Regions from separate parts of the Streptomyces sp. NPDC049040 genome, predicted to be linked through region 1. Evidence: riboswitches for the same ligand, from Rfam matches in the RefSeq annotation. Region 1 holds a riboswitch; each other region holds the start of a gene.

Region 1 (5,373 bases):
GCCGAGCATCTCGGCGACCTCCGCAGCCGGGAAGGCCAGCACCTCGCGCAGCAGCAGCACCGCCCGCTGCCGGGGCGGCAGATACTGGAGGCCGGCGATCAGCGCGAGCCGCAGGTGCTCCCGCGACACCGCGACCGCCTCGGGGCCGTCCGACTCCGCCGTCACCATCGCGTCGGGCAGCGGCTCCAGCCAGCCCGCGTGGCCCTCGGCGGCGACCGGCCCCACGCCCTCGCCCGGTGCGCCGAGCCCCGAGGGCAGCTGGCGCCGCGACCCGTGCCGCAGGGCGGTCAGGCAGGTGTTGGTCGCGATCTGGTACAGCCAGGTCCGCAGCGAGGACCGCCCCTCGAAGCGGCCGTAGGCGCGCCAGGCCCGCAGATACGTCTCCTGCACCAGGTCCTCGGCGTCGTGCACCGAGCCGAGCATCCGGTAGCAGTGCGCCAGCAGTTCGCGGCGGTAGGGCTCGGTGCGCCGGGTGAAGTCGGCTTCCGGCGGCGCGGTGGTCACGACGATTCCGCCGGGCCGATGTGGTTGGCCTCGATGAGCCAGCGGCCGTCGCGCCTGGCAAGGACCCAGGTCACCGTCTCGTGCTGCCCGGACCCGGCTTCGTCCTGCTCCGCCGTGACGGTGGCGCTGCGCGTGCGCACCAGGGCGACGTCCGGGGAGATCAGCCGGATGCGCTCGATCTCGTGGTTGCGCCGGGTGCCGTGCAGCGAGCCGGCGAAGGCGCCGGCCATGACGGTTCCGATCTCCTCCTCGCCCTCCAGCCGGCGGCCGGGCAGGATCACCCACGCCTCTGGCGCGTACCACGCGGTGAATGCGGCCGCGTCACCCGCCTCCCAGGCCCGCGTCATACCGCGGAAGACCTCGCGGACGGCGCGGTCGTGCTCGTGTTGCGCGGCGGCCTGGGGCGTCGTGGTGCTGGTCATGGAGGGCTTCCTCTCGTACCGCTCGGACCTGTCACGGGTATGGACACGGTGCGGCGGCGAAAGGAATCGGTGCGCGAGGAAGGCGTCCCCGTGGACCGGTCGGGCGGGGGCGGCCGGGCGGTCAGGCGACCCGGCGCGCGGTGGCGAAAGGCATCCAGCTCAGCGGGGCGACCTCGACGAACGCGCCGGTGTGCGGGGCGTGCACGATCTGCCCGTTGCCCAGGTAGATGCCCACGTGGGACAGCCCGGAGTAGAAGAAGACCAGGTCGCCGGGTTGCAGATCGGCCTTCGAGACGGGCACGCCCTCCTTGGCCTGGTCGTAGGTGGTCCGGCCGATCTTGACGCCCGCCGCGCGGTAGGCGGCCTGCGTCAGGCCGGAGCAGTCGTACGAGCCGGGGCCCGTGGCGCCGTAGACGTACGGCTTGCCGCGCTGGGCGAGGGCGAAGCTGATCGCGGCGGCGGCGCGGCCGGTCGCGGGGCCCGAGTAGGTGTAGCTCGTCTTGGACGACGAGCCCTTGTTCATGCCGGCGATCTTGGCGCGCTGCTCGGCGGTGAGGCTGTTGAGCAGCTTCTGCGCGGCCGCCAGCTTCGTCTGCACCGTCTTCTTCTGGGTGGCCAGCGTCTTCTGCGCGTTGGTGAGCTGGGTCAGGCTCGCGGTGGCCTGGGCCCGCTGGATCGACGCCTGCTCCTGCTGGATCTGGAAGTTCTTCAGCGCCTCGGTCTGCGTCGTGGACAGCTGGCTGACCATGTGCGACTGGTTGAGGAACTGCTCCGGGTCGGCGGCGAGCAGCAGCTGCACCGTCTGGTCGATGCCGCCGTCGCGGTACTGCTCGCTGGCGAACTGGCCCAGCACCCGGCGGCTGTCGTTCATCTGCTGGGTCTTCCGGGCGACCTGCGTCAGCAGCTGGTTGGTCTTGTCCCGCTGCGTGTCGGTCTGCTCCTTGGCCTGGTCGTAGTTCTGCGTGGCGACCTCGGCCTGCTGGTTCAGGGTGTCGATCTGCGCCTTGACCTCGGTGATGGAGGGCTTGGCGGGCGCCGCGGTCGCGCTCTCGCTGAGCAGGGTGACGGAGGCGATGGCCGCCGCGGTGACACCGACCGCCGCACGGGGGGCGGTCGAGGCGAGTATCCGAGGACGCGGCTTGCGGTGCGACGCCACGAAGGCGACTCCTTCCGTGAACCGCCGACCGGGTTAGCTGACGGGTTCGGGCTGGGAAGGTCGCCCTACGGGCCGGACGCATTGCTGCGTCTGTCCCGATTCACCCCAATGGTGCCTGGTGGGTCCCCGGTTCCGGCCTGGGCCGGATTGAGCGGAGGCGGCGCGGTACCGGCACTTTCACCGGCGGCGAACGCACCACCTAGCGGGATACCGTACTCAACTTGTACGGAGGTTGGGAAGTTTGGATTGCAACGTGAGCGAAATCGCTTTGTGATCTTACGGTTGGTGATCGGGTCGGTGGGGATCCGTGCCGGATCAGTAGGGGCGAACCGCCCCATAGAACGGCATTTCGGTGATCGGTGCGACCTTGACGACCGTTCCCGTGTGCGGAGCGTGGATCATGTTGCCCTCGCCGATGTAGATGCCGACGTGGCTGTGGTCGCTGTAGAAGAAGATCAGGTCGCCAGGTTCGAGGTCCGACTGCGACACCCGGGTGCCCACGCCGACCTGCTCGCCGGTCGTCCGCGGCAACGTGATGCCGGCCGCCTTGTACGCCGCCTGCGTCAGGCCCGAGCAGTCGAAGGACGAGGGGCCGGTCGCGCCCCACACGTAGGGCTTGCCCAGCTGGTCGTGCGCGAAGGCGATGGCCTTGGCCGCCACCGACGAATTCGCCGGGGTCGTGGGCGCCTTCGCGCCGGACTTCGCGGCCGCCTTCGCCGCGGCCGCCGCCTTGGCCTTCTCCTGCGCCGCGATGGCGGCGGCCTTCTTCTTGGCCTCCGCCTCCTGCTTGGCCTGGAGCGCCGCGAGCCGCGCCTTCTCCTGCGCGGTGAGGCTGTTCAGCAGTTGCTGTGCCGCGCCCAGCTTGGTCTGCACATCGGCCTTGGCCGTCCGCAGTTGCGCCTGCTGGGTGGTCAGCGTCGCCAGGCTCTTGGCCGCCTCGATGCGCTGCTGGGTGGCTGCCGCCTGCTGCACCCGGTAGGACTCGACGGCCGTCTTCTGCCGCTTGCCCAGCAGGCTGGTCAGGTGCGACTGGTCGAGCAGCGACTGCGGGTCGGTCGCCATCAGGTAGCGCCCGGTCGAGTCGTCGCCGCCCGAGCGGTACTGCGCCGCCGCGTACTGCCCGAGCACCCGGCGGGAGTCGTTCAGCGCCTGCGTCTTCTGGGCTGCCTGCGCCAGCAGCTTGTTGACGGTGGCGTTCTGCTGTGCGGTCGTCTCCTTGGCCCCGTTGTACTTCTCGGTGGCCACCTCCGCCTGGTGCATCAGCGAGTCGACCTTCGCCTTCACCTCGGCGATCGACGGCTGCGGCGCGGGCGCGGCGGGCGCGGCGCCCGCGGTCTCGGAGAACAGGGTCACGGTGGCCAGCGCGGCCGTCGTCAGCCCCACGGCTGTGCGTGGGGCGGTGAGTATCGCGGTTCGGGCCTTACGGTGTGTCGCCATGCCGGGCGGACTCCTTTCGGACGCTGCCTGGTGCGGCACCGTAGCCGGGCGACGGCACCGCTGGGAAGGGCGGTGTCCGATAGGCCCGATACCTTTTCGTAATCAAGTCGGATTCCCGGCCGCTCGTCACGCAGGGTGGCAACGAGGCCACCCATGAGGAAGCGGGCATCGGTGTCGGTGCGGACGCATAGACTCGGGAGGCGATGAGCAGCCTCTTTGACGACGACTTCCTGCCCGGTCTGCACGTGGCGCCGGAACCGGCCGATCCCGACGCGCCGCCGCCCCCGGAGGACTGGGGATCCGGCAGCGGCCCCGGCGGCGGACGCGACGCGTACTACCGCGACGGCGCCCCGCGCCCCGCCACCGACCCCGCCCAGCTGCTCGAAGGGCTCAACCCCCAGCAGCGCGCGGCCGTGGAGCACGCAGGCGGCCCGCTGCTCATCGTCGCAGGCGCGGGCTCCGGCAAGACCCGGGTCCTCACCCACCGCATCGCCCACCTGCTCTCCGCCCGCGACGTCCACCCCGGCTCGATCCTCGCGATCACCTTCACCAACAAGGCCGCGGGTGAGATGAAGGAGCGGGTCGAGCAACTGGTCGGCCCGCGCGCCAAGGTGATGTGGGTCTCCACCTTCCACAGCGCCTGCGTGCGCATCCTGCGCCGCGAGTCGAAGGTGCTCGGCTTCACCTCGTCGTTCTCGATCTACGACGCCGCCGACTCCAAGCGCCTGATGGCCCTGGTCTGCCGGGACCTCGACCTCGACCCGAAGCAGTACCCGCCGAAGTCCTTCAGCGCGAAGATCTCCAACCTCAAGAACGAGCTCATCGACGAGGAGACCTTCGCCGCGCAGGCCGACGGCGGCGCGTCCCAGGCCGGAGGCTCCGGCGGAGGGTTCGAGCGGAAGCTCGCCGAGGCCTACGCGCTCTACCAGGCGCGGCTGCGCGAGGCCAACGCGCTGGACTTCGACGACATCATCATGACCACCGTCAACCTGCTCCAGGCCTTCCCCGACGTCGCCGAGCACTACCGGCGGCGCTTCCGGCACGTGCTGGTCGACGAGTACCAGGACACCAACCACGCCCAGTACACCCTGGTGCGCGAGCTGGTGGGCACCGGCGAGGACACCGCAGAGCTGTGCGTCGTCGGTGACGCCGACCAGTCCATCTACGCCTTCCGCGGCGCCACCATCCGCAACATCCTCCAGTTCGAGGAGGACTACCCGGACGCCCGCACCATCCTGCTGGAGCAGAACTACCGCTCCACGCAGACCATCCTGTCGGCCGCCAACGCCGTCATCGAGCGCAATGCCGGGCGGCGCGCGAAGAACCTGTGGACCGAGTCGGGCGACGGCCCGGTCATCACCGGCTACGTCGCCGACCAGGAGCACGACGAGGCGCAGTTCGTCGCCGAGGAGATAGACCGCCTCTCGGACGCGGGTGACGCCAGGCCAGGCGACGTCGCCGTGTTCTACCGCACCAACGCGCAGTCCCGGGTCTTCGAGGAAGTCTTCATCCGGGTCGGCCTGCCCTACAAGGTCGTCGGCGGCGTCCGCTTCTACGAGCGGCGCGAAGTCCGCGACGTCCTGGCCTACTTGCGGGTGCTGGCCAACCCCGAGGACGGCGTACCGCTGCGCCGCATCCTCAACGTGCCCAAGCGCGGCATCGGCGACCGGGCCGAGGCGATGATCGACGCGCTCGCGCTGCGCGAGAAGATCTCCTTCGCCGCCGCCCTGCGCCGGGTCGACGAGGCCTACGGCATGGCGGCGCGCTCGGCCAACGCCGTCCGGCGGTTCAACACCCTGCTGGACGAGCTGCGCACGATCGTCGAATCGGGTGCGGGTCCCGCCGTCGTCCTCG
Region 2 (5,373 bases), on a different contig from region 1:
CCGCGCGGTCATCTCCTTCATCACCCCTTCGGCCTCCAGCGTGCCGATCGCGGAGGCAGCCCGCGGACAGGTCAGGTAGTAGACCGTCGGGAAGGGGGTGCCGTCCTCCAGCCGCGGCTGGGTCTCGACCACGTCGGGATTGCCGCACGGGCAGCGGTGCGCGACCGCGCGCAGGCCGCGCGGCGGGCGGCCGAGCTGCGCCCTGACGGCGGCGGCGTCCGCCGCGGTGGCGGGGGCGGGGGCGGGACTGTGCTGGGAGGGATTCATCTGCCGTTCTGTGTCTCTCGGGCCGTCGCCGGCGGGCTCCGGGGTCGCTGGGGTGGTGGCGGCATCCGCCGGGGTCGGCGCGGCTGCCGGATCCGCGGCGGCCCGCCTGGGCTGCCGCGGGCCGGGCGTCAGTGCTGCGGCGGACCCGCGGCGTCGGCGTGGTCCACGCCGTCCCACAGGTTCGTGTACCAGGGGCGGTGGGCGGCCGCCGCCTGCCCGCCGCCGTCACCGGGACTGCCCGAGCTCTTGTGCCGGGGGTCGGAGGTGGCGGTGGGCGCCGGATTCGCCACGGAGTAGCCGTCCTCACCCGGCATCACGTAGTGCAGCTGCTCGCGTGCCTGGGTCCGCACGTACTCCGGGTCCTGCCAGCGGGCCTTCTGCTCGCGCAGCTGCTCGACCTTCTGCCGTGCCTGCTGCGCCTCCCGGCGCTGGTCGGCGATGTCGGAGCGCTGCGCGATGTACTGCCGCATCGGGTAGGCGAGGGCGATCACCAGGGCGCACAGCACCAGCGCGAGCAGCGCGGCCCGCCCGGTGAGCCTGTTGCGGCGGGCCGGACGCCGGGCGGCGGCGGCGCGGTAGACCCGCGCGTGCGCCTCCTGCCCGATGGCCTTGAGCCTGGCCGCGGTGGAGAACCGGTCGGATCCCACGCCGTAGCTCCCCTCGTACGTCCCGCAGGACGCCCGTCCTGCGGGACCGAACATACTGCCAGGCCTGCCCGTACGCCGGTACGTCCCCGCCCACGGTACGGGACCGGGTACGGGGACGTACGGACGCCAGGTGCCTCCCCCGCGGCGTCAGCCGCGCCGCGCGGGGCCGTACCGTGTCAGCCCTTGAAGCGCGGGAAGGCACTGCGGCCGGCGTAGACCGCGGCGTCGTCGAGGATCTCCTCGATACGCAGCAGCTGGTTGTACTTCGCGACGCGCTCGGAGCGGGCCGGGGCGCCGGTCTTGATCTGGCCGCAGTTGGTGGCGACGGCCAGGTCGGCGATGGTGACGTCCTCGGTCTCGCCCGAGCGGTGCGACATCATGCACTTGTAGCCGCTGCGCTGCGCCAGCTCGACGGCGTCCAGGGTCTCGGTCAGCGAGCCGATCTGGTTGACCTTCACCAGCAGCGCGTTGGCCGTGGCGTTGTCGATGCCCTTCTGCAGGCGCTCGGGGTTGGTGACGAACAGGTCGTCGCCGACGATCTGCACCTTGCTGCCGAGCTTGTCGGTGAGGACCTTCCAGCCGGACCAGTCGTCCTCGAACAGCGGGTCCTCGATCGAGACCAGCGGGTAGGCCGAGACCAGCTCCTCGTAGTACTCGGTCATCTCCGCGGCCGAGCGCTGCTTGCCCTCGAACTCGTACTTGCCGTCCTTGTAGAACTCGGAGGCGGCGACGTCCAGGGCGAGCGCGATGTCCTGGCCGGGGGTGTAGCCGGCCTGCTTGATCGCCTCGATGATCAGGTCGAGCGCGTCACGGTTGGAGCCGAGATTCGGCGCGAAACCGCCCTCGTCGCCCAGACCCGTGGACAGGCCGCGGGTCTTCAGCACGCCCTTGAGGGTGTGGTAGACCTCGGCGCCCCAGCGCAGCGCCTCGGAGAAGGACTCCGCGCCGATCGGCGCGATCATGAACTCCTGGATGTCGACGTTGGAGTCCGCGTGCGACCCGCCGTTGAGGATGTTCATCATCGGGACCGGCAGCACATGGGCGTTCGGGCCGCCGAGGTAGCGGAAGAGCGGCAGGTCGGACGCCTCGGAGGCGGCGTGCGCGACGGCCAGCGACACGCCGAGGATGGCGTTGGCGCCGAGCGAGGACTTGTCGGGGGTGGCGTCCAGGTCGAACATCGCCTGGTCGATCAGCCGCTGCTCGGTGGCGTCGTAGCCGACGAGCTCGGGGCCGATCTGCTCGATCACGGCGAGGACGGCCTTCTCGACGCCCTTGCCCTGATAGCGGTTCTTGTCGCCGTCGCGGAGTTCGAGGGCCTCGAAGGCACCGGTGGATGCGCCGGACGGTACTGCGGCCCGGCCCGTGCTGCCGTCATCGAGGCCGACCTCGACCTCGACGGTGGGGTTGCCTCGCGAGTCGAGGATTTCCCGGGCTACGACGACGTCGATGGACGGCACGTTGTCTCCTTCAGATGATGTCTTCTCGTCTTTTCCGGGACGAGCCTAACCGCCTCGGGCGCCCGCGCCGGTCCCCGGCCCGGCCCCTGAGACGGAAAACCGGCCGGGCACGCGGCGCCCCGGAGGCGAGCCGCGTACCCGGCCGGTCGGTGAGGTTCAGCCGGACGGTCAGCCGAGGTGCAGCTGCTGGCCCGGGTAGATCAGGTCGGCGTCCTTGACGCTGTCCTTGTTGAGCTCGAAGAGCTTGTGCCAGCCGCCGGCCACGTGGTGGCTCTTGGCGATGCCGGACAGGCTGTCGCCGGACACGACGGTGTAGTCACCCTTGTGGCCGGAGTGCCGCCGCCAGTCCGAAGCGGTGTGCTTGGCGGGCTTGGCGGTGCTCTTGGCGGGGGTGCTCTTCGCCGGGGTGCTCTTCGCCGGGGTGGCGGCCTTGGCCGGCGTGGAGGACGACGAGCCGCCGGGGTTGATGTCGGGCGACGGGCCGCCCGCGGTCAGGCCGCCGGCCGACGCGCAGGACCAGGCGCCGGGGCCCTGGATGGCGAGCAGCTTCTCTGCGGCCGCGATCTGCTGGTCCTTGGTGGCCAGGTCGGCGCGGGGGGCGTACTGCAGGCCGCCGGCCGCTTCCCAGCTGGACTGCGAGAACTGCAGGCCGCCGTAGTAGCCGTTGCCGGTGTTGATCGACCAGTTGCCACCGGACTCGCACTGCGCGACGGCGTCCCAGGTGGCCACGGAAGCGGCCGAGGATGACGTGGCGCCGATCAGCGGCACGGCGATGGCGGTGCCGGCGACACCGGCGAATGTGGCGAATCGGACCATCTTCGAGGCACGACGGTGCTTACCCATGTTTGTGTCCCTCACCGACGCCTACGAGGTCAGCTGTCGGGTTCGGGCGTGAGTTGCCCGGCCTGCACCCCCGTTCGACCTTCGAACGCGGATGCGCGGCTTCACCCCGAGCCGGACCGGTGGCGGCAGGCGTCGCAGCGCAGTGCTGTCCGTGCTGCGCGGCTTGCTGCCTCTGGTCCGGCGGAAGACCGTGGGTCCCCCGCTCCTGCCTGCGGCGCTTTCGCGTCGACTGTTCCCGTGGGCGCGGCGGCAGGACTCGGCGTTCCGCTCCGACGGGGCCCGCTGTGGCGAGCGGTTAGACGTTAAGCACACCGGACCCCGTTGAACAAACACTCGCGTTTCGGGCGCCAACTGCCGCGCGTCATTCGCCGACTGGACGAAGCCGCAGGTCGGAAGGCCGGATTTGAGCAGCGAGCGAGCAGCCGGTCACAGGTTTGGAGAGAGGCTTGTCACATCATCGTGTGACCCGGAAATACCCTACGTCCGTTTTGTCACCGGGCTTGCGCGGTACGGCTGTTCGGCCTTCCGGCGGTCGCGGCTCAGCCGAGACTGAGGATCTGTCCGGGTTTGATGAGGTTTGGATTGTCGCCGATCAGCTGGTGGTTGACGTCGTAGAGCCGGTGCCAGCCACCCGCGACGTCATGGTCGGCCGCGATCCCGGACAGCGAGTCACCCGCGCCGACCTTGTAGGCACCCGATGCCGTATCGGCGCTCGTGTCCGTATTGCCGGTGTTGCCAGTGTCGTTGGCATCCGGGGTGTTCGCGGTGAGCCCGGTGGTTTCGGTACGTGTCGCCCGGTCCGCCGCGGCCAGCGCCTCGTCGGAGGGGCTGTACGGCCGCGCGTGGCGGCCGCTGCCCTCGGTGGGGGTACCCGGGGCCGTGGGGTCGGCCGGGGCGGCGGGAGGGGCGCTCTGGACGGGGGTGCCGGGGTCGGTGGGGGCCGGGGTCGCCGTGCTCGTGCCGGAACCCGTCCCGGTGCCCGCGGTGGTGCCGGTGCCCGTGGCGGGGGTGGTCGGCGTGCCGGCGGCGGGCGGCGCGGTGGTCGTGCCGCCGGTGTCGGCGGGCGTGGACGGCGCCGCGGGGTCGGTCGGGGTGGCCGATGGCGTCCCGGTGTCCGCCGATGTGCCGGGGTCGGCCGCGGTGGGCTCCGGTGTGGCGGTGCCGCCCGGGTCCACATCCGGCTTCCCGGTGTCCTTCAGCAGTCCCGTGCCCTGCTCGCAGCCGGGCCAGGCGTCGGGGCCGAGGTCCGCGAGGATCTTCTCGGCCACGGCTATCTGCTGCGACCGGGAGGCCAGGTCGGGCCGCGGGGCGTACACCGTGCCGCCGTACTGGCTCCAGGTGTCCTGGGTGATGGCGAGGCCGCCGTAGAAGCCGTTGTGGGTGTCGGCGCTCCACAGGCCGCCGGTCTCGCACACGGCGACCTTGTCCCAGGTGCCGGCGTCCGCGGCGTGCGCGGCTCCCGCGCCCGCTCCCAGCAAGGGCAGCGCGAGTCCCGCGCCGGTCGCCGCGACCGTCACCATGGCCGCGGGGGCCTGGCGGGGGCGTCGGTGCCTGCCGTTCCCTGACGAGAGCATGAGGTCGCCTTTCTTCACAGCCTTACGCGCCCGCGCGGCCCGCCGTCGAACGGCAATTGCCGCGCACCGTGGGGACCGGCGCGTCCCGCGAGCCGTGCGTGCCTCGCGTTGACCGCAGAACGTAGCGGTGTTGACCAGGCGATCACAAGTCGATGTAGCGCTCATCACGTCGCGGTCACGGACCTGACGGTCAATCAGTTTCCCTGTGCGGCCGAAGGAGTGAAGGCCACGGGCAGTGTCCGCAGTCCACGCATGATCAGGCCGCCGCGCCGGCGCAGGTCGGCGGGATCCGCGGCGAGCCGCAGGTCCGGCAGCCGGGTGAGCAGCGTCGTGAGCGCGGTCCTGGCCTCCAGACGGGCCAGCGGCGCACCGAGGCAGTAGTGGATGCCGTGCCCGTACCCGAGATGCGGATTGTCGGCCCGCGCGAGGTTTACGGTGTCGGGCGCGGAGAAACGCGCGGGATCGCGGTCCGCGGCCGCGAGTACCACCAGGACCGGGTCGCCGGCCGCGACACGCTGCCCGCCGACGGTCAGCGCGGTCGTCGCGTAGCGCCAGGTGGCCAGCTCCACCGGCCCGTCGTGGCGG
Region 3 (5,373 bases), on a different contig from region 1:
ACCGCGGACGAGCGCCGGTCGGCTGCTCAGGATGCTGGGAAGAGGACGCCTGGCCACGGTTGCTCCATGGGGTGGTTCGGGTGCGGGGACCGCGGGGGAGGCGCGGCGGTGCGGTGGGGGACGGATCGAAAGCGACCCGGGAGCGGGGCGGCCGCTCCCGGGTCTGCGGGTGACATACCTCGTGCCGTCTGCCGGGACGGCCCGTCAGATCCTGATCCCGCCCAGCAGGCCGGCCAGGCTCGCGCCGCCCGCCGTGATGCTCGGAGCGATGGCGGTACTCGCCAGGTAGAAGCCGAAGAGGGCGCTGACGATGCCGTGGGACACCTTCAGCCCGTCCTTGCGGAAGAACAGGAAGACGATGACGCCGAGCAGTACGACGCCGGAGATGGACAGGATCATGGGCTTTCTCCTGGGTGATGGGGACGGTCACCATGAGTTCTTCAAGGGTCACAAAAAGTCGCGATTCCCGCTCGGTGGCAAACGGGTGATTCGCCGAGGATCGCCCCAGGCGAGCGGGGTCCCGCGGGCCCGGACCGGTCCGCGCGCCGCCGCCGGTCCCGCCCGACGGGGTGGGCCCGGGGCGCGGTCCGCGCGCCGCCCCCGTCCCGCCCGGCGGGGCGGCCCCGGCCGCCCGCCGCGCAGGCGACCCGCTCCGGCAGGATGGCCGTGTGCAGCTCACCCCGATCACCTGGCCCCGGCTCGCGGAAGCCCTCGCCGACCGGATCGCCTCGGCCCCGCCGCCCGCGGGCCCCTGGTGGCGTGTCGCGGTGGACGGCGCGCCCGCGGCCGGCACCGCCGACCTCGCCGACGCGCTGGCCGCCGCACTGCCCGCGCTCGGCCACCCGGTGCTGCGGGTGCGGGCCCAGGGCTTCTGGCGGCCCGCGTCGCAGCGCCTGGAGTACGGGCACGAGGACGTGGACGCGTACTACCAGCTCTGGCTGGACACCGGTGCGCTGCGCCGCGAGGTGCTCGAACCGCTCGGGCCGGCCGGCAGCGGGCGCGCCCTGCCGTCGCTGCGCGACCCCGGCACCGACCGCTCCACCCGGGCGGACTACGTGGCGCTGCCGCCCGGCGGGGTCCTGGTGCTGGACGGACCGCTGCTGCTCGGCCAGGGTCTGCCGCTGGATCTGACGGTCCATCTGCGGCTGTCGGAGGGCGCGCTGCGGCGGCGTACGGAGCCGGCCGAGCACTGGACGCTGCCCGCCTACGAGCGGTACGCCCGTGAGGCGCTGCCGGAAGAGAGCGCCGATGTCCTGGTACGTGCCGACGACCCGCGGCATCCGGCGTGGACCGGCTGACGGCGCGGCACGGTCCCGCACCCCGGACCGCCTTGCCGTGGGGGTACGCGCCCCGCTAGCGTCCTCGAACACCATGACTGTCGCCACCGCGCCGCTGACCGCCGAGCACATACCCCTGGCCGTGCAGCGCTACGACCGCTGGTTCTCGCGCGCCCGGCGTCCCCCCTCCCAGCGGTCCTGGCTGGCCGACGGACCCGTGCGCGGCGACGAGCTGGTGGGCAAGCTGCACGCCGTCCCGGGTCTCGAGGCGTGCCGCGCCCTCGACGGCGACGGCAATCTGATCGGCTACCTCGCCGCCCAGCCGGTCACCCTCTCCCCGGACGACCCGGCGGCGCTGCGCACCCACCCGCGCTCCGCCCTGGTCCCCTACGGCGGCCACGCGCTGCCGGGCGGGCGGGAGACCGAGGTGCTGCGGTCGCTCTACGCCAAGGTCGCGGAGCGGCTGGTCGCCGACCGCCGCCTGGTGCACTACGTGCAGGTGCCCGCCGGGGAGGTCGCCACCGCCCCCTGGGCGGACCTGGGCTTCGGGCGCGAGCTGGTGCACGGCCTGATGGCGGTCAAGGCCAGGGGCCGCCAGCCGCGCGGCGTCGACGGCCTCGGCATCAGGCGGGCCGGTCCCGGCGACCTGCCGCAGGTGGGCCGGATGGCCGCCGAGTCGTCGCGGCGGCAGCGCGAGTCGGCGATGTTCCAGCCCCAGCCGGAGGGCGCGCTCGCCGCGCTGCGGCTGCACTACGCCGACGCGCTCGCCGACCCGCGCTGCGGTGCCTGGATCGCCTCCCGCAGGGGTGAGGAGATCGCCATGGTGCTGCTCGTCCCCGCCGTCCCTGACCCGGTGATACCGGAGTCCTGTGTCGAACTCGCCGAGGCGTACGTGGAGCCTTCCGCACGGGGCGAGGGCATCAGCCGGGTGCTGGTGGCGACCGCGCTTGCGTGGGCGTACGACAACGGCCACCGCTACATGTCGGCCCGCTGGCACTCCGCCTCGCCGCTGGCCGCCGGGCACTGGCCCGCGGTCGGCTTCCGGCCGGTCGGCTACCGGCTCAGCAGGAATCTCGACGCGCGGATCGGCGGGGCGCCGGGGAGTTACTGAAGCGGCGGCTGACGTGCCGTCGGCTGCAATTCAGGTCATAGGTCAAAATCCGGTGCAATTCCGGCATTTCGCAGTGAGGTGGCTCACTGTCCCGCCGTCGAGTGACAGGCGTCACCGCGGGAACACGGTCCGGCTTCCCCGCGACACCCACTGTTCCCGACCTGCCCCGTTTGTCACCCCTCGCCCCTCGATGGTCCACCCGCCGTGACGGCCGCGCACACGTACCGCCGTACCGGGATGGCGAGGAGTAACCGCCGGTACGGGCGGAATGGTGCGGCATGCCGCGTTTGGTTGCCCGCCGCTCCGGGGGTCGTCTAGCTTCGCCGTACCGCGGGCAGGACGCCCGCGGCATCCGCCGGGCGGGACGCCGAATCCTGCCGCCGCCCGGTACCGGGAACAGCCGAGCAACTCAGGGCAGGAGCGGGGGACCCAGGCAAGCCGCCGTCCGGGAGCACCGGACGGCTCGGGGTGAAGCCGCGCCGCCGTACGCGCAACCGCACAGCGCGGACACGGCGGGACGCGGCCGGGCATCTCCTGCCCGAACCCGACAGCTCACCTCGCAGGCGTAGGAGAGGAATTCCCCCATGCCCGCAAAGGGACAGCACCGCAAGCCCCGCTCGCTCAACAGCCTCACCCGGGTGTGCATCGCCGCCGGCACCGGAGGCGTCGCCCTCGCGCTGCCGCTGGTCACCGTCGGCCACGCGTCCGCCGCGGAGCCGGCCAAGGCGTCCGCCGCCGTGTCGGCCAAGGCCCAGTACACCGTGGCCCCCGGCGACACCCTGTCGAAGATCGCCACCGCCCACCACGTCAAGGGCGGCTGGAAGGCGCTGTACAAGGCCAACGAGAAGGTCATCGGCACCAACCCGAGCCTGATCCGCCCCGGCCTGCACCTCACGCTGAACACCGCCCCGGTCAAGGCCGCGCCCGCCCCGGCGAAGAAGGCCGCCCCGGCCCCGGCGAAGAAGGCCGCGCCCGCCGCTGCCAAGAAGGCCGTCAGCTCCAGCGGCTACACCAAGCCGGTCGGCGACGCGGCCATCGGCACCCCGTACCACGCCCAGGGCTCCAACTGGTCGTCCGGCTACCACACCGGTGTCGACTTCCTGGTCTGGAGCGGCACCCCGGTCCACTCCGTCGCCGCGGGCACCGTGATCCACGCGGGCGCGGACGGCTCCTACGGCAACGACGTGATCATCCGGCACGCCGACGGCAAGTACACCCTGTACGGCCACCTGACCAACCCGGTCGTCTCGGTCGGCCAGACCGTCACCGCGGGCCAGGAGATCGGCATATCCGGCGCCACCGGCAACGTCACGGGCCCGCACCTGCACTTCGAGGTGCGCACCACCCCCGACTACGGCTCCGACATCGACCCGGTCGCCTACCTCGCCGCGCACGGCGTCACCATCTGATCCACCCGACGCCCCAGGACGTGCCCGCCCGGTCTTCACCACCGGGCGGGCACCGCCGTTTCCCGGCCGCCGTCCCTGTACGGCCGGCGCCTTCCGCGATCAGTCGAACAGCCCGGCCAGTTCACCGCGGGAGACCACGCCGAGCTTCGGATACGCCTTGTAGAGGTGGTAGCCGACGGTCCGCGGGCTCAGGAACAGCCGGGCCGCGATGTCCTTGTTGGACAGCCCTTCCGCGGCGAGCCGTACGATCTGCGACTCCTGCGGGGTGAGCCCCGCAGCCGCGTCCACCGGGCCGCTCTCCCGGCCCGCCTCTGGCACCGCACCGCCCGCCGCGCCCAGCTCACCGCGGGCCCGGTCCGCCCACGGGCGCGCGCCGAGCCTCTCGAAGGCGTCGAGGGCGCCGCGCAGCCGCACCCTGGCCTCGTTCTTGCGCCGCGCCCGCCGCAGCCACTCCCCGTACAGCAGCTCCGTGCGGGCCGACTCCATGGCGCGCCGGTGCGGGTCGTGCGCCGCCAGCGCATCGAGGAAGTAGGCCTCCGCCTCCGCGTCCGGCGCCCGCAGGGCCCGGCAGCGGGCCACCAGCGCCGCCGCCCACTGCTGCCCGGTGCGCGCCGCCCACGCCTCGAACCGGGCGAAGGATGCGTCCGCCCGCCCGGGCACGCCGAGCCGGACCGCCGCCTCCACCAGGTCGGGCACGCTGCGGGTCGCGCAGATGTGATGGCGCACCGACTCCTCGCCGAGCAGCGCGAACCGGTCGAGCGCCGCCCGTGCCCGGCCGAGCCCCAGCTCCAGCAGGCCCTGCGACCAGTACGCCCATGGGGCGCCCGGCGCCATCGCCGTACCCGAGCCGCCCGCCAGCGCCGCGTCCACCAGCCGGCGGCAGCCGTCCTCGTCGCCGCGCACCGCCGCGATGTGCGCCAGGGCGCTGCTCAGCTGGCTCACCCACTGGCGCTGCCCGGTGTCGGCGGCGATCCGCAGCCCCTCGGCGGCGGTCGCCGCCGCGTCGTCGAAGCGGCCGTCGAAGATCTCCGCCTCCGCCCGGAAGAACATGATCGTGGTGAGCCGCCCCACCCCGCCGCTCTCCCGGCTCTCCGCGGCGAGTGCCGTCGTCAGCTCGTGCGACTGCGCGTCCTGGCCCAGTGTCAGGCCCACCCCGCAGAGCATCACCAGGTCCCGCGGGTCGACCCGGCCGCCGTGCGCCGCCCTGGCCGCCGCACCCGCCTCACCGACGTCGGGCGGCACCCGCCCGGCCGCGTCACGTCCGAGGGCGCCGGTCAGGAAGCGGGCGACCGGCAGGATCGCGGCGTCCGCCGGCAGGTCGAGCGCGGCCAGCCGCTCGACGGTGTCCGCGACCTCGTCGGCGCCGAGATACCAGGCGGTGTGCGTGGCCTGCACCAGCATCCGCGCCGCCCGCGCGGGATCGCCCGCCGCGGCCAGGCCTGCCCCCTCGGTGAGCAGCCGGTGCGCCCCGGGGAAGTCGCCCTCCCAGAAGCCGGCCAGGCCGCGGACGTGCAGCGACCGCGCCATTGCCTGCCCCGCGGCGTCACCGCCCGCGGCTGCGGCCGAGCGGGCGGCG
Region 4 (5,373 bases), on a different contig from region 1:
TTTCGAGGCCGGGTACAAACTGGCCCGCGAGGTCGACCCGCGGGACCTGTGAGCGGGTGGTGCAGGCGCAGCGGCAGAACGGGGCGGGGCGGCCCCCGGGGCGGACGGGGCCGGAAGGGAGCCGTGAGGGCGGATGCGCGACCGCGAGGCGATGCAGACCCTGCTCGCCAGGGCCCGCGCACGCGTCGACCCGGGCGAGTTCGGCCTCGCGCCGCGCGGCGACCCGCGGGGGCGCAAGGTCGCCGGGCTCACGCACGAGCACATGACCCGGCTGCTCGGCTGGCCCGAGCACAAGTACGGCTACGTCGAACGCGGCCGGCTCGCGGCCATCGAGACCGAGCTGCTGGAACCCATCGCCCGCATCCTGCACCTGTCGGACCACGAGTGGGAGGCACTGGTCCTCTACGCGACCGGGGTGCCGCCCGCCTACCGGCTCGACCCCCAGCTGGGGCGGGCGGTGCCGAGCCCCTGGGAGCGGGTGCTGCGCGGCTCGCGGGAGATGGCCTACGTGAACGACGCCGCCTGGGACGTGGTCGCCTACAACTCGGCCTTCACCCGTCTCTTCCAGCGCGGCGAGGTGCCGGGCAACGTGATGCGCTGGATGCTGCTCGACCCGGAGGCCCGGGTCACCCTCGGGGACTGGGAGCGCAGCTGGCTGCCGCTGCTCGTACCGCAGCTGCGGGCGGCGGTGGTCGGCAACCCGCACAACAGGACACTGGCCCAGCTCCAGGCGGACGCGATGCGCGACCCGGTGGTGGCGCGCTATCTGCACACGCCGACGGCCGAGTACATCGGGCCGCGGGCGGAGAGCGCGCTGCCGGTGGTGCACGCGGAACTCGGCCCGGGGTGGGCGACGCTGTGCACGGCGGGTCCTTTCGGGGTGCCGGGCGGGCGGCTGATGTTCGTGCTGTTCGACCAGGGTGAACGGCCGCACCACGGGCCCGTGCTCTCGGCGCCCGCGACCGGTCCCGTGGACCCGGAACCCCCCGCCGGCGCCCCCCGCACGGGTGCCGACACGGCGGACTGCCCTATCGGACAGCACAATGGGGCACCATGAGCTTCCCTCTGCCGCACGCACTGCGGGCGCTGACACCGAACGTCCACGTATGGCTGCCGGACGGCCATGCGACCTGGGGCATGGCCAACTGCGCCGTCGTGACCGGGCGGAGCGCGGAATCCGGCGCCGCGCTCCTGGTCGACACCCCGTACACCGCCGACATGACCCGGCACCTCCAGCGCCTCGTCGCGGCCCTCGGGGACGGCCCGACGGCCGGACCCGAGGTGCGCACGGTCGTCAACACCCATGGCAACGGCGACCACTCGTACGGCAACGGCCTCTTCCCCGGCGCCGAGATCATCGCCACCAAGGCGAACGGCGAGCACCTGTGCGCGGAGCCGGCGCCCGCCGAGCTGGCCGGCCTCGTGGCCGGGAGCGACCCGGACACCGCCCTCGGCGCCTACGTGAAGCGGCACTTCGGGCGCTACGGCGACTTCGGCGGGCTGACCACAGTCCACCCGAACCGCACCTTCAGCGGTGAACTCGACCTGGATGTCGACGGGGTGGCGGTGCGGCTGATCGAGGTGGGGCCCGCGCACACGGCGGGCGACCTGATCGTCCACCTGCCGGAGGAGGGCGTGGTCTGCGGGGGCGACGTCGTCTTCAACGAGGACCACCCGGTGCACTGGGCCGGCCCCCTGGAGTCGGTGCACCGCGCCTGCGAGCGCATCCTTGCCTGCGACCCCGAGGTGATCGTGCCCGGTCACGGGCCGCTGATGACGCCCGCTGACCTGCGCCGTCACGCCGACTACCTGCTGGAGCTGCGGGACGCCGTGCACCGTGGCCACGAGGCGGGCCGACCGCTGCCGGTGCTCGCCGCCGAGCTGATCGCAGAAGACCCCCGCCCGAGCTGGGGACTGCCCGAGCGGATGGCCATCCTCGCCGCAGTCGAATACCGGGCGCTGGACGGCGCCACCGATCGGGCCGACCTGCTGGCCTTGGTCGGCTTCGCGGCCGGTTTCGCCCAGCACGGGGACACGGACGCGGAGGGGGACACGGACGCGAGCGGGGATGCGGACGGCGGGAAGGCCGAGCACGGCGGCGACGGTTCGGCAGGCGGCCCGGCCGACAGCAGCGGCTCGAACGGCGGAAGCGGCATCGCGGCGCGGTGAGCGGTACGGCCGCGGGCAAGCGCCGGGGGGCGGCCGCCTTGCGCGATCGGCGGGCCTGCCTGCCGGCTCGGGCCCGCATGCCGACGGCCCCGGCGTCGGGGGGGGTGTACGCCGGGGCCGCCGGCTGTTCTTGGGGCGGCCGGCCGTGAGGCCTGCGGGGTGGTGCGGGTGGACAGCTTCCGCAGGCCCTAGCGGGCCTGGGGACGGGCGCCTCGCGGGTGCGCGGGTGCCTCAGATGGCGACGTCATGACCGTGGAGCCAGGGCACCGGGTCGACCGGCGCGCCACCGCCGGGCCGTACTTCGAGGTGCAGGTGCGGCCCCGGTACGTTCCCGGTCGCGCCGACCCGGCCGATCGTGTCGCCGGTGACGACCTGGCCGGACGTGGCGACCATCGTCGACAGGTGGCAGTACCACAGCTCGGTGCCGTCATCGAGGCGGAGGACCACCCGATAGCCGAACGAGCCGGCCCAGCCCGCCGAGGTGACCGTGCCGCTGTGGACGGCGTGCACCGGGGTGCCGGTGGGGGCGGCGAAGTCCTGGCCGGTGTGGGTCGCCCACATGTTGCCGGACTCGCCGAAGGCGGTGGTGAGCGTGTAGGACGCCACGGGCTTGACGTAGGAGGCGGCGAGCCGGGCGAGCCGCTCCGCCTCTGCCTTCGCCTCGGCCTCGGCGGCCGCCTTGGCCTTCGCCTCGGCTTCGGCCTTCGCGGCGGCGGCCTGCTCGCGCACCTTGCGGGCCGCTGCCGCCTTGGCCGCCTGCTCGGCCGCGGCCTTCGCCGCCGCCTCACGCTCGGCCCTGGCAGCGGCTTCGCGCTGCCGGGTGACCTGGTCGATGATGCGGGTGCGGAGCGCCTCGCCGGGATCGGTGGCCACGGCCGGGGCCGCGGCCGCGTCCTCGCCCGTCTCCCCGGCGGCGGCCGTCCGGCCGACAGCGGAGGGGTCGTACGACGGGGTGCCGACCTCGACTTCCGGCTGAGCGGCCGGGACGGCGGGCGTGGGGAGCGCGTCGGGGAAACCCGGTGCGTCCGGCAGCGAGATGGGGGCGGCGGGGGGCGCGTCGGCGGCCGCGGCCACTCCACCGGCGCCGACCGCGGCCATCGCCGCGATACCGAGCACGGCGGAGCCCACCGCGGCACCGCGGGCGGGGAATCCGGCCCGCTGCCGGGGAAGTCGGAGCTGGCTGCGCAGGCCCGCGGCCTCGGATCCGTAGTCGTATCCGGCGTCGGCCGGGGAGGCGGCGGGGCCGTCGGCGGGGACGGCGGACGGCGGAAGCTCGTCCCGCTCCCCGAAGGGCCACTCCCCGGTCGGTTCTGCTACCGGGGCAGGAGCGTAGGCAGGCTGGTTGGACGCCACGGGGGCGCACTCCTTTCCTTCCCTCTCGCCTACCGGGTTAGCTGACGGGTTCGGAGCAGGAAGGTCTCCTACGGGCCTGACGGCTGCCCGATTCACCCCATTGGACCCCTTCCGCGGTAGCGGAAGGGCGGGTCCCCGGTTCCCGCGGACGGGATTCGGCAAGCGCACGGTGCCGCCTGTACGGCGGCGATGACGACCGCGCTGCGTTATCGAACGTTAATAGAGCCGGAGAGGTTTTCCAAGCCGAACGGGAGAGTTGGGGACGGGAACCAATCGGACGGGGCGTACCGAGAACGTATGAACCGGACAGTGGGCGTGGCCAGGCGGTGATGTGAGCGTACGCCAGTCGTTATCGGCGGAACCGGCACGGCTACGGGCGGTGAGCCGACGACGGCGGGGCGCAGCGACGCGGGCGCGGGCACGGGTGGGCGGGGGCGCGGGTGAGGGCGCGGGCGCGCACGGGCGCGCGGGCGGGGATGTCCGCAGGGCAGGCACCGGCGCGCCAGTGGTCTGGTCCTGTGCCAATTGGCGAATCGCTTGGCATGCCACGCACAGGCACCGCACGATGGGCGAGCCCGATGTTCTTGTCATGCACCCGCCCCACCATGACGCCTCAGGGAGCCCTCGATGGACCGCACCAACCCCGCGCCACCGAGCCGCCGTTCGCTGATCCGCGGCGGCCTCGGCCTCGGCGCCGCCGCCACCGCGGGCCTGGCCGCCGGCCTCCGGCCCGCAGGCGCCGTCCAGGCCGCCGCCACACCCGCAGCCGCCGTCGACTACCCGTCAGCCCTCTGGGCGCCGGCCAGCACCGGCAACTACACCGCCTCCAGCCGGCCGTCCGCCTACCCGGTCAACCTGGTGGTCATCCACGTGACCCAGGAGACCTTCGCCGACACCATCTCGCTCTTCCAGAACCCCGCCCACGCCGCCGCGTCGCACTACGTCGTCCGGTCCGCCGACGGCGCCATCGACCAGTGCGTCCGGGAGCGCGACATCGCCTGGCACGCGGGCAACTGGGACTACAACACCCGCAGCATCGGCATCGAGCACGAGGGCTGGGTGGACCAGCCGTCCTACTTCACCACCGCGCTCTACCACGCGTCGGCGGCGCTGACCGCGGAGATCTGCGACAAGTACGGCATCCCCAAGGACCGGAACCACATCATCGGCCACTCCCAGGTCCCCGGCACCGACCACACCGACCCCGGCCCCAACTGGGACTGGGTGCGCTACATGCGGCTGGTCAACGGGGTCTGACCGGCCGGGTCCTGCCCCTCACGGTCACCGCCCCCCGCCGGGGTCCCCGCCGCCGTCCCCGCCGGGGTCGTCCAGCGGGAACATGACGCTGAGCCGGGGCAGATTGCGGGCCGCCTCCTCCTCGTCGCGTGCGGTCCAGCGGCTCCCCGACGGGTCACGGCCGCCGGACGGCACGTGCGGCGGGGTGCCGTGGCCCGCGGCTTCCTCCGCGCGGCGCTGGGCGGCACGTACTGCGGCGTAGAAGGCGTCGCCGAAGTCGTCCGACGGGCCGGTCGCCATCTCGTACGCCTGGAGCCCGAGGGTGTCGAGGGTCGGCCATCCCGGCCGGTCCTCGGCGGACCAGGCGGCTCTGGGGCGACCGGCCAGCCGGAAGACGTCGGGCGCGTAGGCCAGGACGTCGGGGTCGTTCACTGCGGCCTCGAAGACGGCCCGGCCCAGGCCCATCATCCAGTGCTGGAAGGATCTGAATGCGTCGTCGGAACACCAGCCGCCGTGGATCCGGTCCGCCGCCCCCCAGAGATTCCAGGTGAAAGCCTCGTCGGTTGCCAGTTCGAGGCAGGCCTGAAAGCCCACGATCTCTTCGGCGGGCAGCCG

The links. A riboswitch is a leader RNA that binds a small molecule or an ion and turns the genes downstream of it on or off. The one in region 1 is predicted to bind cyclic di-AMP.
Region 2: it holds a riboswitch for cyclic di-AMP, as region 1 does, so the genes downstream of both, ACGFMP_RS22235 (transglycosylase family protein) here and ACGFMP_RS20740 (NlpC/P60 family protein) in region 1, are expected to answer to the same signal.
Region 3: it holds a riboswitch for cyclic di-AMP, as region 1 does, so the genes downstream of both, ACGFMP_RS10550 (peptidoglycan DD-metalloendopeptidase family protein) here and ACGFMP_RS20740 (NlpC/P60 family protein) in region 1, are expected to answer to the same signal.
Region 4: it holds a riboswitch for cyclic di-AMP, as region 1 does, so the genes downstream of both, ACGFMP_RS35185 (M23 family metallopeptidase) here and ACGFMP_RS20740 (NlpC/P60 family protein) in region 1, are expected to answer to the same signal.

Annotation. Positions count from the first base shown of each region.
Region 1 is NZ_JBICTO010000007.1:268,922-274,294, forward strand. It holds gene ACGFMP_RS20730 (sigma-70 family RNA polymerase sigma factor) at 1-504, opposite strand, end outside; gene ACGFMP_RS20735 (SgcJ/EcaC family oxidoreductase) at 501-926, opposite strand; gene ACGFMP_RS20740 (NlpC/P60 family protein) at 1,048-2,082, opposite strand; cyclic di-AMP (ydaO/yuaA leader) riboswitch at 2,089-2,246, opposite strand; gene ACGFMP_RS20745 (NlpC/P60 family protein) at 2,398-3,519, opposite strand; gene pcrA (DNA helicase PcrA) at 3,723-5,373, shown strand, end outside.
Region 2 is NZ_JBICTO010000008.1:236,472-241,844, reverse strand. It holds gene ACGFMP_RS22250 (DUF501 domain-containing protein) at 1-267, opposite strand, end outside; gene ACGFMP_RS22245 (septum formation initiator family protein) at 396-914, opposite strand; gene eno (phosphopyruvate hydratase) at 1,091-2,371, opposite strand; gene ACGFMP_RS22235 (transglycosylase family protein) at 2,540-3,214, opposite strand; cyclic di-AMP (ydaO/yuaA leader) riboswitch at 3,218-3,441, opposite strand; gene ACGFMP_RS22230 (transglycosylase family protein) at 3,754-4,788, opposite strand; gene ACGFMP_RS22225 (cytochrome P450) at 4,983-5,373, opposite strand, start outside.
Region 3 is NZ_JBICTO010000003.1:306,668-312,040, reverse strand. It holds gene ACGFMP_RS10570 (hypothetical protein) at 1-57, opposite strand, end outside; gene ACGFMP_RS10565 (hypothetical protein) at 205-399, opposite strand; gene ACGFMP_RS10560 (uridine kinase) at 669-1,298, shown strand; gene ACGFMP_RS10555 (GNAT family N-acetyltransferase) at 1,372-2,388, shown strand; cyclic di-AMP (ydaO/yuaA leader) riboswitch at 2,777-2,967, shown strand; gene ACGFMP_RS10550 (peptidoglycan DD-metalloendopeptidase family protein) at 2,973-3,797, shown strand; gene ACGFMP_RS10545 (AAA family ATPase) at 3,897-5,373, opposite strand, start outside.
Region 4 is NZ_JBICTO010000028.1:37,969-43,341, forward strand. It holds gene ACGFMP_RS35170 (LuxR C-terminal-related transcriptional regulator) at 1-52, shown strand, start outside; gene ACGFMP_RS35175 (hypothetical protein) at 134-1,057, shown strand; gene ACGFMP_RS35180 (MBL fold metallo-hydrolase) at 1,054-2,169, shown strand; gene ACGFMP_RS35185 (M23 family metallopeptidase) at 2,401-3,522, opposite strand; cyclic di-AMP (ydaO/yuaA leader) riboswitch at 3,534-3,693, opposite strand; gene ACGFMP_RS35190 (N-acetylmuramoyl-L-alanine amidase) at 4,150-4,779, shown strand; gene ACGFMP_RS35195 (DUF4240 domain-containing protein) at 4,804-5,373, opposite strand, start outside.